One region of the Halomonas sp. CSM-2 genome, then DNA from elsewhere that is predicted to be linked to it. Evidence: predicted binding sites of a transcription regulator. Region 1 holds the regulator's gene; each other region holds the start of a gene.
The links. Region 1 encodes sigma-54, which starts transcription at its own class of promoters, with help from an activator protein. Its sites were predicted from a motif close to TGGCACNNNNNTTGCTNT; they were not measured.
Positions count from the first base shown of each region.

Region 2: B7L15_RS13425 (P-II family nitrogen regulator) is a predicted target of sigma-54. The motif match lies at 2,328-2,345, and genes of this name have one in related genera.
Region 3: B7L15_RS13155 (urease accessory protein UreD) is a predicted target of sigma-54. The motif match lies at 1,497-1,514, and genes of this name have one in related genera.
Region 4: amt (ammonium transporter) is a predicted target of sigma-54. The motif match lies at 1,733-1,750, and genes of this name have one in related genera.

Region 1 is NZ_NBYR01000005.1:93,151-97,348, reverse strand. It holds gene lptC (LPS export ABC transporter periplasmic protein LptC) at 1-98, shown strand, start outside; gene lptA (lipopolysaccharide transport periplasmic protein LptA) at 102-596, shown strand; gene lptB (LPS export ABC transporter ATP-binding protein) at 607-1,356, shown strand; gene B7L15_RS05390 (RNA polymerase factor sigma-54) at 1,461-2,882, shown strand; gene hpf (ribosome hibernation-promoting factor, HPF/YfiA family) at 2,969-3,277, shown strand; gene B7L15_RS05380 (PTS sugar transporter subunit IIA) at 3,282-3,755, shown strand; gene rapZ (RNase adapter RapZ) at 3,832-4,198, shown strand, end outside.
Region 2 is NZ_NBYR01000014.1:87,146-91,343, reverse strand. It holds gene B7L15_RS13440 (TonB-dependent siderophore receptor) at 1-525, opposite strand, end outside; gene B7L15_RS13435 (AraC family transcriptional regulator) at 625-1,584, opposite strand; gene B7L15_RS13430 (accessory factor UbiK family protein) at 1,713-2,075, opposite strand; gene B7L15_RS13425 (P-II family nitrogen regulator) at 2,409-2,747, shown strand; gene B7L15_RS13420 (ammonium transporter) at 2,793-4,040, shown strand.
Region 3 is NZ_NBYR01000014.1:30,940-35,137, forward strand. It holds gene B7L15_RS13145 (urease subunit beta) at 1-220, opposite strand, end outside; gene B7L15_RS13150 (urease subunit gamma) at 245-547, opposite strand; gene B7L15_RS13155 (urease accessory protein UreD) at 571-1,455, opposite strand; gene B7L15_RS13160 (PepSY-associated TM helix domain-containing protein) at 1,963-3,330, shown strand; gene B7L15_RS13165 (metal ABC transporter solute-binding protein, Zn/Mn family) at 3,532-4,198, shown strand, end outside.
Region 4 is NZ_NBYR01000008.1:69,757-73,954, reverse strand. It holds gene B7L15_RS08320 (putative motility protein) at 33-242, opposite strand; gene B7L15_RS08315 (NAD(P)/FAD-dependent oxidoreductase) at 314-1,555, opposite strand; gene amt (ammonium transporter) at 1,878-3,401, shown strand; gene B7L15_RS19770 (EAL domain-containing protein) at 3,519-4,198, shown strand, end outside.

The DNA.
Region 1 (4,198 bases):
CACAGCGAATGGATGCATGGCTCAACGAGGAGGAGGTGCGCCTCGAAGGTAACGTTCAAGGCCACCACCCTCCGGAGACGCAACCCGGACAGGAATGAAACATGAAAGCGTTTATCTACACGGCGATGGCTGCTGCCTGCCTAGTGCCTTTTTACGCAACCGCAGATAATCACCAGCAACCGGTTGAAGTCGTCGCCGACCAGCTCGACCTGGATCAGCGCGCCGGTACAGCGGTCTACACCGGCAACGTCGAAGTTCGCCAAGGCAACATGCTGATAAGAGGCGACGAAGTGGAAATCCAGCGAAATGAGGAAGGCGAGCTCTCGCGGGCCACGGCGCTGGGCGAACGGGCCTATTTGCGGCGGCAGCCCGAAGACCAGGATGGCCCGATGGAAGGCTGGGGTCGAAGGGTGATTTACCATGTCGCCGAGCGACGCGTCGAGTTGATTGACCAGGCGGAAATCATCCAGCAAGGCGACCGCTTCACCGGGGGGCGGCTGGAATACTTTATCGACCGCGAGTTCGTCAAGGCGCGCTCCGACGTCGACAATCAAGAGTCGCAGCGCATCCGCATGACGCTGCAACCCGAGGGATAAGGAGAGCCTGATGGCAGTTGCCGACAACAGCGCAACACGAACGCTATACGCCCGCCATTTGGCGAAAAGCTACAAGCGCCGACGCGTCGTAAAAGACATCAACCTGGATATCTCACAAGGCAGCATCGTCGGTTTGCTCGGCCCCAACGGCGCCGGTAAAACCACTTCATTCTACATGATTGTCGGCCTGGTCAAGGCAGATGCAGGCAGCGTCGGGATTGATAGCCTGGACCTTTCCCGAGCACCCATGCACGAGCGTGCCAAGGCAGGCATTGGCTATTTGCCCCAGGAGGCGTCGATCTTTCGCAAACTCTCCGTCGCCGACAACATCATGGCCATTTTACAAACCCGTCACGACCTGGATCGAGCCGGACGCGAAGCACGCCTGGAAACACTCCTGGAAGAGTTCCATATTACCCACATCCGCGACAATATGGGCATGAGCCTTTCCGGAGGCGAACGGCGCCGCGTCGAGATCGCCCGGTCCCTCGCGACAGAGCCTGCGTTCATCCTGCTTGATGAGCCTTTCGCAGGTGTAGACCCCATCTCCGTGGGCGATATCAAGTCGATCATCCGCGCCTTGAAGGAGCGAGGTATTGGCGTATTGATTACCGATCATAACGTGCGTGAAACGCTGGATATTTGCGATGTGGCGTATATCGTCGGCGACGGGCATATTATCGCCAGCGGTTCGCCGGCCGCCATTCTTGACAACCAGGAGGTGCGTGACGTTTACCTAGGTGCTGATTTCCGTCTCTAAAGCCAGCAGTGGCATATTTATTGCCGATGGCATACTTATTGCACTTGCACCCAAACACAACTCGCACTAGGGTGGATGCTTTCCGATAAACGAGTGGTTCTCAGATGGTCATGAAAGCTTCTCTTCAACTGCGGATCGGCACTCAGCTCACCATGACACCCCAGCTGCAGCAGGCAATTGCCCTGCTACAGCTATCAACGCTCGATTTACGCCAGGAAATCCAGCAAGCGCTTGACGCCAACCCCATGCTCGAGCAGGAAGATGAGTTCAGCGAAAGCGAGCAAGCTGACAGCGAGCCGGAAGCAAGCGAGTGGGCAGATAGCATTCCCAAGGAGCTATCCGTCGATAGCGACTGGTCAGATACCTATCAGGATACGATGGGCAGTGGCAGCACAAGTAGCGAGGGACCTGACTTCGAGCGCCAGGCCACCGGGCAAACGCTGCATGGCCACCTCCTCTGGCAACTCGCCATGACCGATTTGAGCCAACGTGAACAGTTGGTGGCCGAGAGCCTGATTGACGCACTGGATGCTAACGGTTATCTCACCCAGCCCCTTGCCGATATCCGCGAAGGACTGCGAGACCAGGGCGTGGAAGGCCTCAGCCAGCGCGAGGTTGAAACTATTCTACTGCGACTGCAACAGTTCGAGCCCACCGGCATCTTCGCCCGCGATCTTCGCGAATGCCTGATGCTTCAGCTCGCCGCACTACCCGGTGACACACCGCTGCTGATTCCTGCGCGGCGTCTGGTTCGCCAGTTCCTTGAAGCGCTGGGTAAAAATGATCAGCGCCTCCTCAAGCGAAGACTCGGCCTGGACGATGTGCAACTCGATGACGTCATCCAACTGATCAGAAGCCTGGACCCGCGCCCCGGCAGCGTTTACAGCGCCACTGACGATAGCTACGTGATTCCCGACCTGGTAGTTCGCCACGATAACGAAGGCTGGCACCTCGAACTCAACCCAGAGGCCTTACCCAAGCTCAGGATTCAACCCGACTACGCTAGCCTGATCAAGCGCGCCGACAAGAGTCATGATAACCAGTTCCTCAAGGATCACTTGCAGGAAGCCCGCTGGCTGATCAAAAGCCTCTCCAGCCGCAACGACACCCTGTTACGCGTCGGCCGCGAAATCATCACTCGCCAGATCGGCTTTCTCGAACACGGCGAAGAGGCCATGAAACCGCTTATCCTGGCCGATATTGCCGATGCGGTAGAGATGCATGAGTCGACCATCTCTCGCGTCACCACCCAGAAGTTCATCCATACACCGCGGGGCATTTTCGAGCTTAAATACTTCTTTTCCAGCCAGATCAGTGGCCAGGACGGCGACAGCCACTCCAGCACGGCCATTCGCGCTCGTCTCAAAAAACTGATTCAGGAAGAACCCCCCGGCAAACCTTTGTCAGATAGCCGTCTTGTCATCCTGCTGGAGGAAGCCGGCATCCACGTGGCACGTCGCACGGTTGCCAAATACCGCGAAGGCATGGGCATCCCTTCGTCCAGCGAACGGCGTCGCTTACGTTAAGCAAACGGAAACTCAACACAAGGGCTTTGCTTAACGCCAAAAAGGGTTACAATCGAAGGACAGTCCGACGGATAAGGAGTACGTCAATGCAAGTCAATATCACCGGTCATCATGTAGATCTGACTGACGCCTTGCGTGACTATGTCAACGAAAAGCTGGAACGCGTTGAGCGCCATTACGACAACATCACCACCGTGCAGGTAACGCTCTCGGTCGAAAAAGAGCGTCAACAGGCCGCCTGCACACTCCACGCTGCTGGGGCTGACTTGCATGCTGAGGCCCTCGATAATGACATGTACGCCGCCATCGACGCCCTGGCGGACAAGATTGATCGACAGCTCGTTAAGCATAAGGAAAAAGCACAAGCCCGCGCCCAGGGCGCAGGTGTGCGTTAATTCAATGACGTTGGCCACAATCCTCCCCCCGGAACGCGTTCTCTACGATGTGCCCGGGGGCAGCAAAAAAAGGGTGCTGGAGTTTTTCAGCACCTTTATCGCACAAAACATTCCCAGCCTCGACAGCCAGGAAGTGTTCAGCCGTTTGATTGGTCGTGAACGCCTCGGCAGTACGGGGATTGGCAACGGCGTGGCGATTCCCCATGCTCGAAGCCCGCACTGTGATTCACCTATCGCCGGCTTTCTCAAACTCAATGAAGCGGTCGACTTTGACGCCATTGATGGCGACCCGGTTGACCTGGTGTTTGTTCTTCTCGTGCCTGAAGAAGCCGACGACACCCACCTCGCACTGCTGGGACAAGTTGCTTCCATCATGAATGATGCCGACACGCGCCAGCAGCTACGTAAGTCGGGTAGTCAACGTGAATTGCTGGACCTCATCTCCGCCAAGATACGCGACCAGGCGGCCAGCCTTTAATAGGTCGGCACGTAATGAACCGTCCTGACCAAGGGGCGTTTATCCAAGTCGCTTGACCGCAAGCAAGAGAGCCTTCATGCAACTCGTCATTATTAGTGGCCGATCGGGGTCAGGCAAATCGATAGCCTTACAGGCACTGGAAGATCTGGGTTATTACGCCATTGATAACCTGCCCGCCATGCTATTGGACTCGCTGGTGGATGAGTTGCGTGATCAGGGTGATCGCTCCCACTTGGCTGTCAGCATTGATGCACGCAATCTGCCAGGCGCACTTGCCAAACTTCCAGAACTGCTCAAAGAGCTTCGACAGCGGACCATCAAGTGCCAGATCGTGTATCTCACCACCGACGCACGTATTTTACTGGAGCGCTATTCAGCCACTCGCAGGCGGCATCCGCTCACGCGCAACAGCAGTCTCACGCTAGAAGAAGCCATCGACAAAG
Region 2 (4,198 bases), on a different contig from region 1:
CTCGCCGCCGGACTGGAACTCGGGGCGCTTGCTGTTAAGTGCCACCACTCCCCCTGGCGAGGCCTGGCCGTAGAGTACCGAGGCGGGGCCCTTGACGACTTCAATGCTGTCCAGAAACCACGGGTCGACGCGCAGGGAACTATGCGAGTTGGTATCGCCGATGAGTTTCAGGCCGTCAAGAAAGGTGTTGCTCAAGCTGCCGTCGGAGAAGCCTCGCAGCACCAGGTAGTCGAAGCGGTTGGACGCGCCGATCTGGTTGCTATAGACCCCGGGCGTGTAGTCGGTGGCACGCTGTACCGTGCTAACGCCACGATTGTCCATATCCTCGCGGGTAATGGTGGACACGCTCTGGGGCGTTTCGATCGACGGCGTTTCCACCTTGGTGGCCGCCTGCTGAGCGGTAACGGTCACCGTGCCCAGTTTGTCGCGCTGGGCTTCCTGAGCGGCTGCAAAAGGCACGCCGCTGGCGATGGCCACGGCAATGACCAGCAGCGATGGGCGGAAGTGGCAAGCTGAAATTGGCATGGTAACGATCCCTTGATGGTTTTAGTAATGAGAATTGTTACTTTTTAATGCAGGAAGTAGGTATGCAATCTGCCAAATTGGCTATGCGCAATGCCAAATTCATCTGGGGGCGCGCTGTGAAATGACGTCATGGGGTGCGATGCCAAAGCGGCGACGAAACGCCGTGGCGAAATTGGTGGCGTGACGATAGCCACAGGTGTGCGCGACTTGCTGAACACTCATCCCACGTTGAAGAGCCTGATAGGCTTTGGCCAGTCGGCATTGGCGTAGATGCTCAAAAATTGAGCAGCCATAGCGGGCACGAAATTTCTGGCGCAGGCTGCTTGGACTCATCGCCACTTCTCTTGCCAGGTCGCTGAGGCAGTAGGCGTGCTCGGGATGGGACGCCAACCGGGTATGGAGGGCGGCTAAACGCGCCTCGTCGCGGGCCGGTATAATCGGCTGCGCCTGAGCTGGGTCTTGCCGCGCACACTGGGGTAACCCTTCACCCAGCAGCTGCAGGGCCAGGCCTTGCCAGATCAGTGGCTGGCGCCAGTCGGCCAGTGGTTCGGCGGTCGTATGGCGTAACATCTGCGTAAAGGCGTCCGACAAGCGCCAAGGGTATAAGCCCGGCGCTGGGGGCGTCGATGGCAGGTCCAGGTTGGTGGTGGCGAGCACTGCCAGGTTCACCGTGTGCAGCCTTGCCTGAGCCGGCTGAAAAACGGTCAGCGGCTGCTCGGCAGTGAAATGGACGCACATGCCGTCGCCTGCCTTGAGTTCCAGGCGTTGATCCCCCAGGCGGGCGGTGATGTGCCCCTCGAGTACCACGCTGATAAACCAGGGCACTGTCTGGCGAGAGGCTGAGCTATAGGCGCAGTTCACGCATAGATCGGAAAGCGTCAAGTGCATTGCTTGAGGCAGCGCAACGTCGCGAACGCTGCCGGTGGCGACGCTCGCCCCGGCGGGTGCATTGCGAACGCGATAGTCAATACCGAAACGCTGGCCTAGCTGGGCAAGCGTCCCCGGTGTTAGCTCATAAAGCGGTTGACTGACTTGAGGGCCGAAGGTGGCGGTGGTCATGCGTGCATCACGTAACGGTGAAATTCGGCAATGCATCAAAATGGGGCATTGATGCATTGCCTGCATCATTGAATGCGAATTACGTTACCATGTGCACAATAATAATCAATGATATCTATTCGCATTCATCATTGCGATTTGGATTCGTCTTGATCTTCCTTGGTGTCGACGTTATCGGAATCCGCCTGGGGCTCTGCGGGTAGCGGCGGTGCCTCGGCTTCGACGGGCGTCGAGGCATCGGCTGCCTGGGCGTCCACGGCGGCTTCGAGGCTGGCGACCTGGCGTTCCAGCGCTTCTACCCGTGAGCGGGTGCGCTGCAATACGTCCATCAAAATATCGAAGTCCTCCCGGGACACCAGTTCCAGGCGGTCAAAGGCCCCCCGCACCACCTGATGAACCCCTTTCTGGATATCTTCAGGCGCTTGGGAAGCGTTCTGCAAGCGGTCGCCGATTTGCTGGGCGAGTCGGCTAATACGGTCTTGAGGCGCCATGGCTTTCTCCTAACGGTCAATGTCTCGATACAGCTATCTGATCATCAGGATACGCAACCCAGGCGGGATTCGCATGCTTCTTGGGCTAATTTGTGCCGCTGGCTGATGCCCTACGGTGGGGCGTTTGTGTTTTGCCTTTGAGCAATTTTGGTGCAATACCCGGTTTGTTAGCGTGTATGGCGGGCGGTGAGTCGCCAGTATGCCCCACACTATTGCCTTTAAATCAATGAAATATAAGTAAAAAAAATCAGATGGCACGGTATGCGCATTAGTGGAGCAGGCACTTTTTTTGGGCGGCTCGGCCGCTCCTTAATCCAGCAGGGGAGATTCGGGATGAAACTCATCACCGCCATTATCAAGCCATTCAAGCTCGACGACGTTCGCGAAGCACTGGCCGACAACGGTGTTCAGGGCATTACCGTCACCGAAGTTAAAGGCTTCGGCCGTCAAAAAGGCCATACCGAGCTATATCGCGGCGCTGAATACGTGGTCGATTTCTTGCCCAAGGTAAAAGTCGAGGTCGCCGTGGACGACGGTCGCCTCGAAAGCGTGCTCGATGCGATCTGCAGCGCGGCCAACAGCGGCAAGATCGGCGACGGCAAGGTATTTGTCACGCCGCTTGAAGACGTTATTCGGATTCGGACGGGTGAGCGCGGTGCGGACGCCGTTTAAACCTGGCTTTACGGGTCATTTCTTTAGTTCAACGGGGAACTTACAATGAATGAGTTGACTGATCTGAGCTACGCGCTCGATACGTTTTACTTTCTGATCTGCGGTGTGCTGGTCATGTGGATGGCCGCTGGCTTCTCCATGCTGGAAGCTGGCCTGGTGCGTTCCAAGAACACCGCTGAAATTCTCACCAAGAATATCGCGCTGTTTGCGATTGCCTGCACCATGTACCTGCTGGTGGGCTACTACATCATGTACTCCGGCAACGCCGGTGGCTTCCTGCCCAACCTGGGCTTCCTGATCGGCGCTGAGAACAGCGTGGATGCGGTCACCGCCGGTGGCGATGACGCACCTTACTATTCCATGCGTTCCGACTTCTTCTTCCAGGTCGTGTTTGTCGCAACCGCAATGTCGATCGTCTCGGGTGCGGTCGCTGAACGCATGAAATTGTGGGCCTTCCTGGCATTTGCTGTCGTCATGACTGCCGTGATCTATCCGGTATCTGGCTACTGGACCTGGGGCGGCGGCTGGTTGGCCGAAGTTGGCTACTCTGACTACGCCGGTTCGGGCATTGTACACCTTGCCGGTGCCGCAGCCGCGTTGGCAGGCGTTATCGTGCTGGGTCCGCGTAAGGGCAAGTACGGCAAAGATGGTTCTATCCATGCGATTCCGGGTGCCAACATGCCGCTGGCGACGCTGGGTACCTTCATCCTGTGGATGGGCTGGTTCGGCTTTAACGGCGGCTCTGAATTGAAACTGGCCGCGGTTGATTCCGCCAACAACGTTGCCCAGGTGTTCGTGAATACCAACGCCGCGGCTGCCGGTGGTGTGATTGCCGCCCTGATTCTTGCCAAGCTGTGGTTCCGTAAAGCGGACCTTACCATGGCGCTCAACGGCGCGCTGGCTGGCCTGGTGGCAATTACTGCCGACCCGCTGTCGCCTTCGGCACTGGGTGCGACGATTATCGGTGCGATCGGTGGTCTGATCGTGGTGGCTGCCATCGTCACGCTGGATAAGCTGAAACTGGACGATCCAGTCGGTGCCATCTCCGTTCACGGTGTGGTGGGTATCTGGGGCGTGCTGGCTGTGCCGTTGAACAATGATGGCGCCTCTTTCGGCCCGCAGCTTATCGGTATCTTGGGTATCTTCGCCTGGGTCTTTATTGCCAGCCTGATCGTATGGCTGATCCTGAAAGCCATCATGGGTATTCGCGTCAGCGAAGAAGATGAGTACGAAGGCGTCGATATCGCCGAGTGCGGTCTTGAAGCCTACCCTGAGTTCGGTATCAAAAAATAACGGGTCGGCGCCCAAACCTTATTGGGTGCCAACCAGAAGAGCCCGAGTGCTCGTTACTAGCCTCCCTTCACGGGGAGGCTTTTTTTATTCTGCGCCGGTAGCGGTGTATGCTGATAGGTAACGGATAGCGAGCAGGGTGCTAGGCTTGTTATCTTTCA
Region 3 (4,198 bases), on a different contig from region 1:
CGGGCTCGAAGCGAATTGCCGTGCCCGCCGCGACGTCCAGGCGATAACCACGTGACTTGTCACGGTCAAACACCAGCGCCGGGTTGGCCTCGGCAAAATGATAGTGCGACCCCACCTGAATCGGCCGGTCACCGGTATTGGCCACCTCGACGCTGATACGTTCACGGCCGACACACAGCTCGATATCGCCGTCTTTTAACTGATACTGTCCTGGAATCATTGGGCCGGGAATCATGGCGACCTCCTAATTAATGGGGGTGTGAACAGTGACCAGCTTGGTGCCGTCGGGGAAGGTGGCTTCCACCTGAACCTCGTCGACCATCTCGGCCACCCCTTCCATCACGTCGTCGCGGCTTAATATCTCGCGGCCGTAACTCATCAGGTCGGCCACGCTGCGACCGTCACGGGCGCCTTCCATGATTTCAAAACTGATCAGCGCGACCGCTTCGGGGTAGTTGAGTTTCAGGCCGCGTGCGCGACGGCGCTCGGCAAGCTGGGCGGCTGAAAACAGTAATAGCTTGTCTTTGTCTCTCGGGGTTAATTCCATAGGGCGTCTCCGTTAGCGAGTTATTAGGTTAGCCAAATTCTCGGTGTGTGCGCTTCACGCTCGATCCAAAGGGGGCGCAGTAGATGCCAGGCCTGCTCGCACAGCGCCCAGGCTTCATTGCGGGCGTTGCCCAGATAGCGCAGCAACAATACGCCGTGGCGCACGGTAACGGCCCAGCGGGGGTTGTCAGGCAGCGCTTCGCGCAGGGCCTCGATAGCCCCCGCCACATCGGCTATGCCCACTGCCCAGAGCGTCGCCTGTACCGTCGCGCCCCCTTGCCCCCAGCGCCCGGTAAAGCGCGGGTGCAAAGGGTCGAGGGGCTGGCGCTCCAGCCACAGCGGCTTGCCGTCCAAGGTCAAACGAAAGTGCTGCTCAATGCGTCCCGACACATAGGGCAGCTCGCTCGCCGGGCGGCCCAGCGCCATCATTTCCCAGCCCAGGCAGCGGGCACTGCCGTGAAGGTCAATCTGCGTATACTGCTCGCCTCTGGAGCCGTCAAAGGCAATGGTTTCCTGGGGCAGCCATTCAAGGGTCGCGCCGTCGTCAACGCTTAGACAGGTGTGCTGGGTCCAGGCGACGCCTTGGCTGTCAGCTTTATAGAGCTTGTTGGCGGCGGGTGTCGTCAGCAGCGCGTGGGTGCCGTTTTCCGCATGTGCCTGGATGGTCAACGCATCACCGCTCACCAACCCACCCGGCGGGTGCAGCAGATAAACGTGACAGGCCTCATCCCGGCCTTCCGGGTAAAAAGGCCGCTGTACCCGTAATGGCCCCGAGTGGCGCGACTGCACCATACGGGTGACTCCTTGGCGATGGGCAAAGCGCAGCGCCAGCGATGCCGCCCAGTGGCGTTGTGCATCAAAGCGGTGTCCGGAGGTGTCATCCAATCTTGCAGGTTCACTCAGCAGCATGAGGCGTTTTCGCTTCCTTGTTGGCGCATGACTGACTTTCCAATGCAAAGAATGCGCCAAAATGGTGAAAACCGACTGACTAGCCCAGCGAGTGGCTACCATCGCAACGTGGTGGTCGAAATCCCGTCATAAAAATGCACTCAAAAGAAACACCGGATCCCTTCGCGCACAAATAAGGTGCAATATGCGCCTTATCTCTTGCCGCGACGCGACCCAAGCCGCTTGCCTGCGATAACAATGTGACAAATGACCGCGTTTTCAGGGCTGTGTATGCAACCACTTTCCGCTACCATCTAACCTTTGCCCTACCCACAGCTTTTATACTGTGCTTTTCAGGTAACCCTCCGTGCAGCTACGTCGTTCAGCAAATACCGCCTGGTATCGCTCCTCACATAGCCCATTACTCAGTTACCGCCAACACGGTTCTCCTCACGATCGCCTTGTTCAGCGGCCGTTTTTCAAAACTATCCGCCAGGCACCCATGGTTCGGCGGCGAGGAGTTTGAGTATGTCGACAACCTCTCAGCAGGCAGGCAAGCGTCATGCCTCTGACCTCTATCGCGCCGTTTGGCGTTGGCACTTCTATGCAGGCCTGTTGGTACTGCCGTTTATGATCACCCTGGCGATGACGGGAGGGCTGTACCTTTTTAAAGACGAGTTGGACGCGCTGATACACGCCGATATGAAGCGCGTGGCCGTTCAAGAGGCGACGCAACCGCCCTCTTCGCTGATCAGCGCGGCCCTGACGGCCCACCCCGGTAAAGCCGTCAAATTCACTGACCCCGCTACCCCGGAAAGCTCGGCGGAGATCACTGTCAAAACGGCGGGAGGCGAGCGTTTGGCGGTTTACGTCAACCCGTATACCACGAATGTGCTGGGAATGCTGGATGACCGTGGCACGGTGATGTGGACCGTTCGTTACCTGCACAGTTTGAAATACTTTGGACCCACTGCACGCAAACTGATTGAAATCGCCGGCGGCTGGTCAATCTTGCTGGTGCTTACCGGCCTTTACCTATGGTGGCCACGCCGTAAAGGCGCAGGGGGTGTCGTCAGCGTGCGCGGCAAACCCAAAAGCCGGACGTTCTGGCGCGATACCCATGCTGTTACCGGCCTTTTTGTCGGTGCCTTTATTGTGTTTCTCGCCATCACTGGCATGCCGTGGTCGGGCGTCTGGGGTGCGCAGGTCAACCAGTGGGCCAACGGCAATAACTTTGGCTACCCGTCGGGCGTGCGCGTGGAAGTCCCCATGTCAGACACCCGTCTGAGTGACCAGAGCTCGACCACCTGGTCGCTAGAGCAGGCGCAACTGCCCGAGTCCTCCACATCGTCTACCTCCATGACACCAATGGGGATAGACCAGGCCGTTGCCACCTTCGATGAGCTGGGGCTGCATCGCGGCTACGCTGTGAACCTTCCCAACACCGATACCGGCGTGTATACCGGCTCCGCCTACCCCAATGACCTCAGTCAGCAGCGTGTGGTGCACCTTGACCAATACAGCGGCGAACGCCTGCTTGACATGAGCTACGCCGATTACGGCCCGCTGGGACGCTGGCTGGAGTTTGGCATCAACGTGCATATGGGCCAGCAGTTCGGGCTTGCCAATCAACTGCTATTTCTAGCCGTATGCATAGCCATTATTCTGCTAGCTGTCTCAGCCGGAGTGATGTGGTGGAAGCGCCGTCCCGAGGGCAAGATGGGCGTTCCACCCCTGCCCTCGGACAAACGGGTGTTCCGCGGCCTGATCGCCATACTGGCCGTTGGCGGCCTACTGTTTCCGCTTGTGGGCGCGTCACTCATCGTCATGCTGGCCATTGACTGGCTGCTTATTCGTCCGCTCCAGGAGCGGCGTTTGAATAGCCGAGCGGTCTAACCAAGCGCCCGGCGCGTTAAGCGTCGGGCGATTTGCCCTTCACAGCTCCATGATTGAAAGCCACCAATATCAAACGGCTGCCCACTTGACATTAAATCCCTGACGCAAGAAACTTAGCCAAGGCTATACTTATTACTTGAGGCAACACAGTGTTGCGCGCAGCAACGTAGACGAGTATAACTCACCGGTGGGAGTTTCAGCATGGCAACAAGATACCCAGTGGCGCTATTGGGAGCGCTTTCGTTCGCAGCAACGGCCTCTGCTAACAACGAGCCGCTCAATGTGGTGGCGACCATCGGCATGATTGCCGATGTTGCTCAAGAGGCCGGGGGCGAGTGTGTCAGTGTGAACGCCATGATGGGTCCAGGCGTTGACCCCCATCTCTACCAGGCGAGCGCCAATGATGTGACGACGCTGCGTGACGCCGAACAGATTCTCTACTCGGGCTACTCGCTGGAGGGGCAGTTGGGTGAGGTGCTGGAAAACTTCTCTGAGCGCACACCGACCCTGGCGGTGGCTCCCGCCTCGATCGATCCAGGCGACTTGATTACCGCACAGGATATCTACGGCATCGACCCACACCTCTGGATGGACGTTTCCCTCTGGGCGCAAACGCTGCCCACGCTGCGCACCACGTTCAGTGAAGCGCGCCCTGACTGCGCCGACGCCATTGAAGCCAATACCGAGCGCTATCAGGCTCAATTGCTTGCCCTGCATGAATGGGTCAAAGAGAGTATCGCCAGCATCCCTGAAGAACAGCGCATTCTGGTCACCGCTCACGACGCATTCAGCTACTTTGGCCGCGCCTACGATATTGAAGTGGAAGGTGTGCAAGGCATCAGCACCGAGACCGAAACGGGCATTGCCG
Region 4 (4,198 bases), on a different contig from region 1:
TTTGCGTAAAGCTGTCGGGAACGTATTACGTTTCAGGCAAAGGTGTTGACCTGAGTCCCCACGGTGCCCTCTTTTGCCAGATCAGGCTGTGCACCGGTATCGGCAGACGCCATGATGTCAGTCACTTGCTGCGCCTGGGTATCCAGTGCTTCCTTGAATACCTGCATTTGAGCTTGCTCAGCACTTTGCGCCTGATTCATGTAAAGCGCCGTACTGACGGCGTTGCTGACGGCTACATCCATATAATCACCTCAATGTAGTACGAATATACTAGGAGACTAGCAAATGGTGTGACAACACGCAAAATCGCGCGCTAAAAACGCTCGGCCCTGAAGGGGGCCATATCAATGGCTGGCGTTTTACCTTCCATCATGTCCGCCAGCAGGTAGCCCGTCGCCGGCCCCAGGGTAAACCCTTGATGGCCATGCCCGAAGGCCAACCAGAGGCCTTTATGACGGGGCGCCGGGCCAATCACCGGCTTCATATCCGGAAGACACGGGCGTGCGCCCTTCCAGGCGGCTTCATCAAGACGCTCAGCCAGCGGAAAAATACGTCGTGCAGCGCTTTCCGCCGCGCTTAGCTGGCCTTCATGAGCCGGTGACTCAAGGCGGTCCAGCTCGGCACCCGTGGTCAGACGGATGCCTGCATTCATGGGCGCCAGCAAGTAGCCCACCTCGGCATCCATCAACCAGTACTGCAACCGAGCCGGTGCTTGAGTGGCATAATGCATGTGATAGCCCCGTTTGACGAAGGTCGGGAAGCGATAGCCCAGCCCTTTGAGCCACTCGCCTGACCAGGGTCCCAGTGCCATTACAACATCATCTGCCACCACTTCTCCATCGCTGGTCGTCACACGCCACTGGGTTTCACGCTGGGTGACCGACTGAACATCACTTTGCACAACGCGTCCGCCATTGGCGACAAATGACGCCGCGTAGGCAGCCACCAGCGCGCCTGGGTCGGCGACTGTCCAGGAATCAAGCCAATGAATGGCCCCAATGATGTCATCGCCAAGGTCGGGCTGCTTGTCTCGCAATGCCTGTCGATCCAACACTTGAAATTGCACATCGTAGAGGTCCCGCATTTCTTCGGCCTCTTTTGCGCGCTCGGCCAGCTTCTCCGGGGTTCTATATATCTCCAGCCAGCCTTGACGACGCACCAAGTCCTCGACCCCCGCGGCCTCAATCATGGGCTCATGGGTTTTAAGACACAGCTGAATCAAGGAGGCATATTCCGGCACGATCTGCCGGTAGCGACGCGGCGAAGAATGATGCCAATAGCTCAATAACGGCGATGCCGCATCCAGCATCCCGCCGGTACGATAGCGAATATCCACGCGCCGATTGGGCAATACGCTCAGGATAGTTTTCAAATCGCGAGGAAAGGGATACGGTTTTACCGCTTCACGTTGGATAATACCGGCATTGCCAAAGGATGTTTCCCGGCCTGGCTGGCGCCGGTCCATCAGGGTGACCTGAATACCCCGCTGCTGCAGTTGCCATGCAATGCTGACACCTACCATACCTGCCCCTAACACCACTGCATGACGCGACATTGAAACACCCTCCGATCTGCAAATTACACGACACGCGGGCTCGTTACACCGCACGCCTATTTATCTAAAAAATAGCACTGATAAAGAACCATTAATACAGTCCAAAAAACTGTTTTTAATAGATAAATCAGAAATTAATATCGCCTTAAGCACAAAAATCGACAGCGCCCGACATTGCGGCACAGCAATTGCTTGGCCTTATTACCGGGTGAATCATCATCAGGGCAAAGAACATTAATTCAGCACTGTCTTAACAACCTTTGCATAGCGCCATGCACCGAAAAGGTGCGTGCCACGCACCAAAAATACCAAGGATACCGCCATGCCGCTCACACCCATTGTCGACACCGAACTGCTCGATACGCTGTGGGTATTATGGGCAGCCGCGCTGGTATTTGTCATGCAGGCGGGGTTTTTATGCCTGGAAGCCGGCACAACCCGCAGCAAAAACGCCATCAATGTCGCAATGAAGAATATTGCGGATTTTGCCATCGCATTGAGCATCTTCTGGCTAGTGGGCTTCGGGTTGATGTTCGGCGTTTCGGAAGGCGGCTGGTTGGGCACAAGCCTGTTCGGGTGGCAGCTCAACTCTGTATCGAGCTGGGTAATCACGTTGTTTATCTTTCAAGCCATGTTCTGTGCTACCGCTGCAACCATTGTGGCGGGTGCCGTCGCCGAAAGAATGCCATTTTTTGCCTACCTATGGACCGCCCTCTGGATAGCGCTACTCATCTACCCCGTATTTGGACACTGGGCATGGGGCGGTCTATTGGGAGGCGAAAGCGGCTGGCTCGCCTCGCTGGGTTTTGTCGATTTTGCCGGCTCAACCGTCGTTCACAGCGTGGGGGGCTGGGTCGCGCTTGCAGCCGTCCTCGCCATCGGCCCTCGCCAGGGACGCTTCAACCAAAACCAACCTCCCACCGCCTTCCCGGCAGGCAACCTTCCCCTTGCCATGTTAGGGGCATTGTTCATGATACTCGGCTGGTTTGGCTTCAACGGCGGCAGCACGCTGGCTGTTAACAATCAGGTACCTGGCATTCTTGCCAATACCGTCCTGGGCGCCGCCGGTGGCATTTTATCCGCCATGCTGATGGGCTGGCGAACCCGTCGCTATGCTGACGTCATGTATGCCATCAACGGCGCCATTGCCGGGCTGGTCGCTGTTACCGCAGGCGCCCATGCGATTTCGATGTCGGCAGCACTGGGGCTCGGGGCTGTCAGCGGCGTTCTGATGGTGGTCACCAGTGAATGGCTACTCAACCACCGCATCGATGATGCCGTAGGCGCTATTCCGGCGCATTTGATTCCCGGCATTTGGGGCACGCTCGCTCTGCCCTGGATAGCCAACCCCAAGGCACTGGCCACGGGACTGAGCACCTTGGAGCAGGCAGGCGTTCAATTGCTGGGCGTCGTTGTCTGCGGACTCTGGAGCTTTGGTATTGCGTGGCTGCTGTTTCGTATCTCGGGGCGCTATTTTCCACTTCGCGTTAGCGCTGAAGATGAAAAAATGGGCCTCAACCTCGCCGAGCACGGTACCCATAACGAACTGACTCAATTACTGGAACACATGCGCCGTCATGAGCAGCAGGGCGACATGCGCCAGCGCATCGAGGCAGATCCTTTTTCTGAAGTGGGTGAAATAGCGGCAGGCTACAACCGCGTCGCCGCGGCACTGGAAAGCGCTATCGGGCATACCCGCGTGATGCTGCACAACCTGCGCGACGGCGTGCTTACCTGGCAAGCCAATGGGCTGCTAACCAGCCTTAACCCCGGAGCCGAACAGCTGTTCGGCGTTCAAGCCGAGCAAATGATAGGTACCCCCGTCAGCCGCTTACTGGATAGCTGAAACCTGGCACCGGGTGAGCGTCACGAGATTAAACTGCGCTCCGCCACTCAGGAAATCCGCTACCTGGAAATTCAGGTAAGCGAAGGTGCCAGTGGCTCGGCCTCCGAACGCTCCGGCATGGTGCGTGACATTACCGAACGCAAGCGCCTGCAGGAGCAGCTAAACCGCGAGAGAGACCTGGCAAGAACAACCCTTGCTTCCATTGGCGATGGCGTTATCACCTGCGACGCCAGTGGCTTGATCACGTTCATGAATAGCGAAGCCCAGCGGCTGACCGGCTGGCACCTTCGCGACGCACGTGAAAAACCGATCCAGTCTATTTACCGGCTCATTGACGACAATACCGGTAGTCTAAGGAGCAACCCAGCGCGTCAGGTGCTCACCCAGCATCGCGCCATTCATTCAACGGACGATGGCTGGCTTGAACACCGCGACGGACAGCGAACGCCCATTCAGCATAGCGCCGCCCCTATTCGCTCGCGCAGCGGCATTACGCTGGGCGCAGTGGCCGTCTTTCAGGATATCAGCGTCACCCGCCAGCTTGCCGACCAGCTTAACTACCAGGCCAGCCACGACAATTTGACAGGGCTAATCAATCGCCGAGCATTTGAAACAACACTGAGCCATTTGCTGAATGAGAAGGAAGGATCGCACGTTTTATGCTATCTGGATCTTGACCAGTTCAAGATCGTCAACGATACCTGCGGCCATATCGCCGGTGATGAGCTCCTCCGGCAGGTGGCCACAAAGCTGCAGGTTTATGTGCGCACCAGCGATACCGTCGCACGACTTGGTGG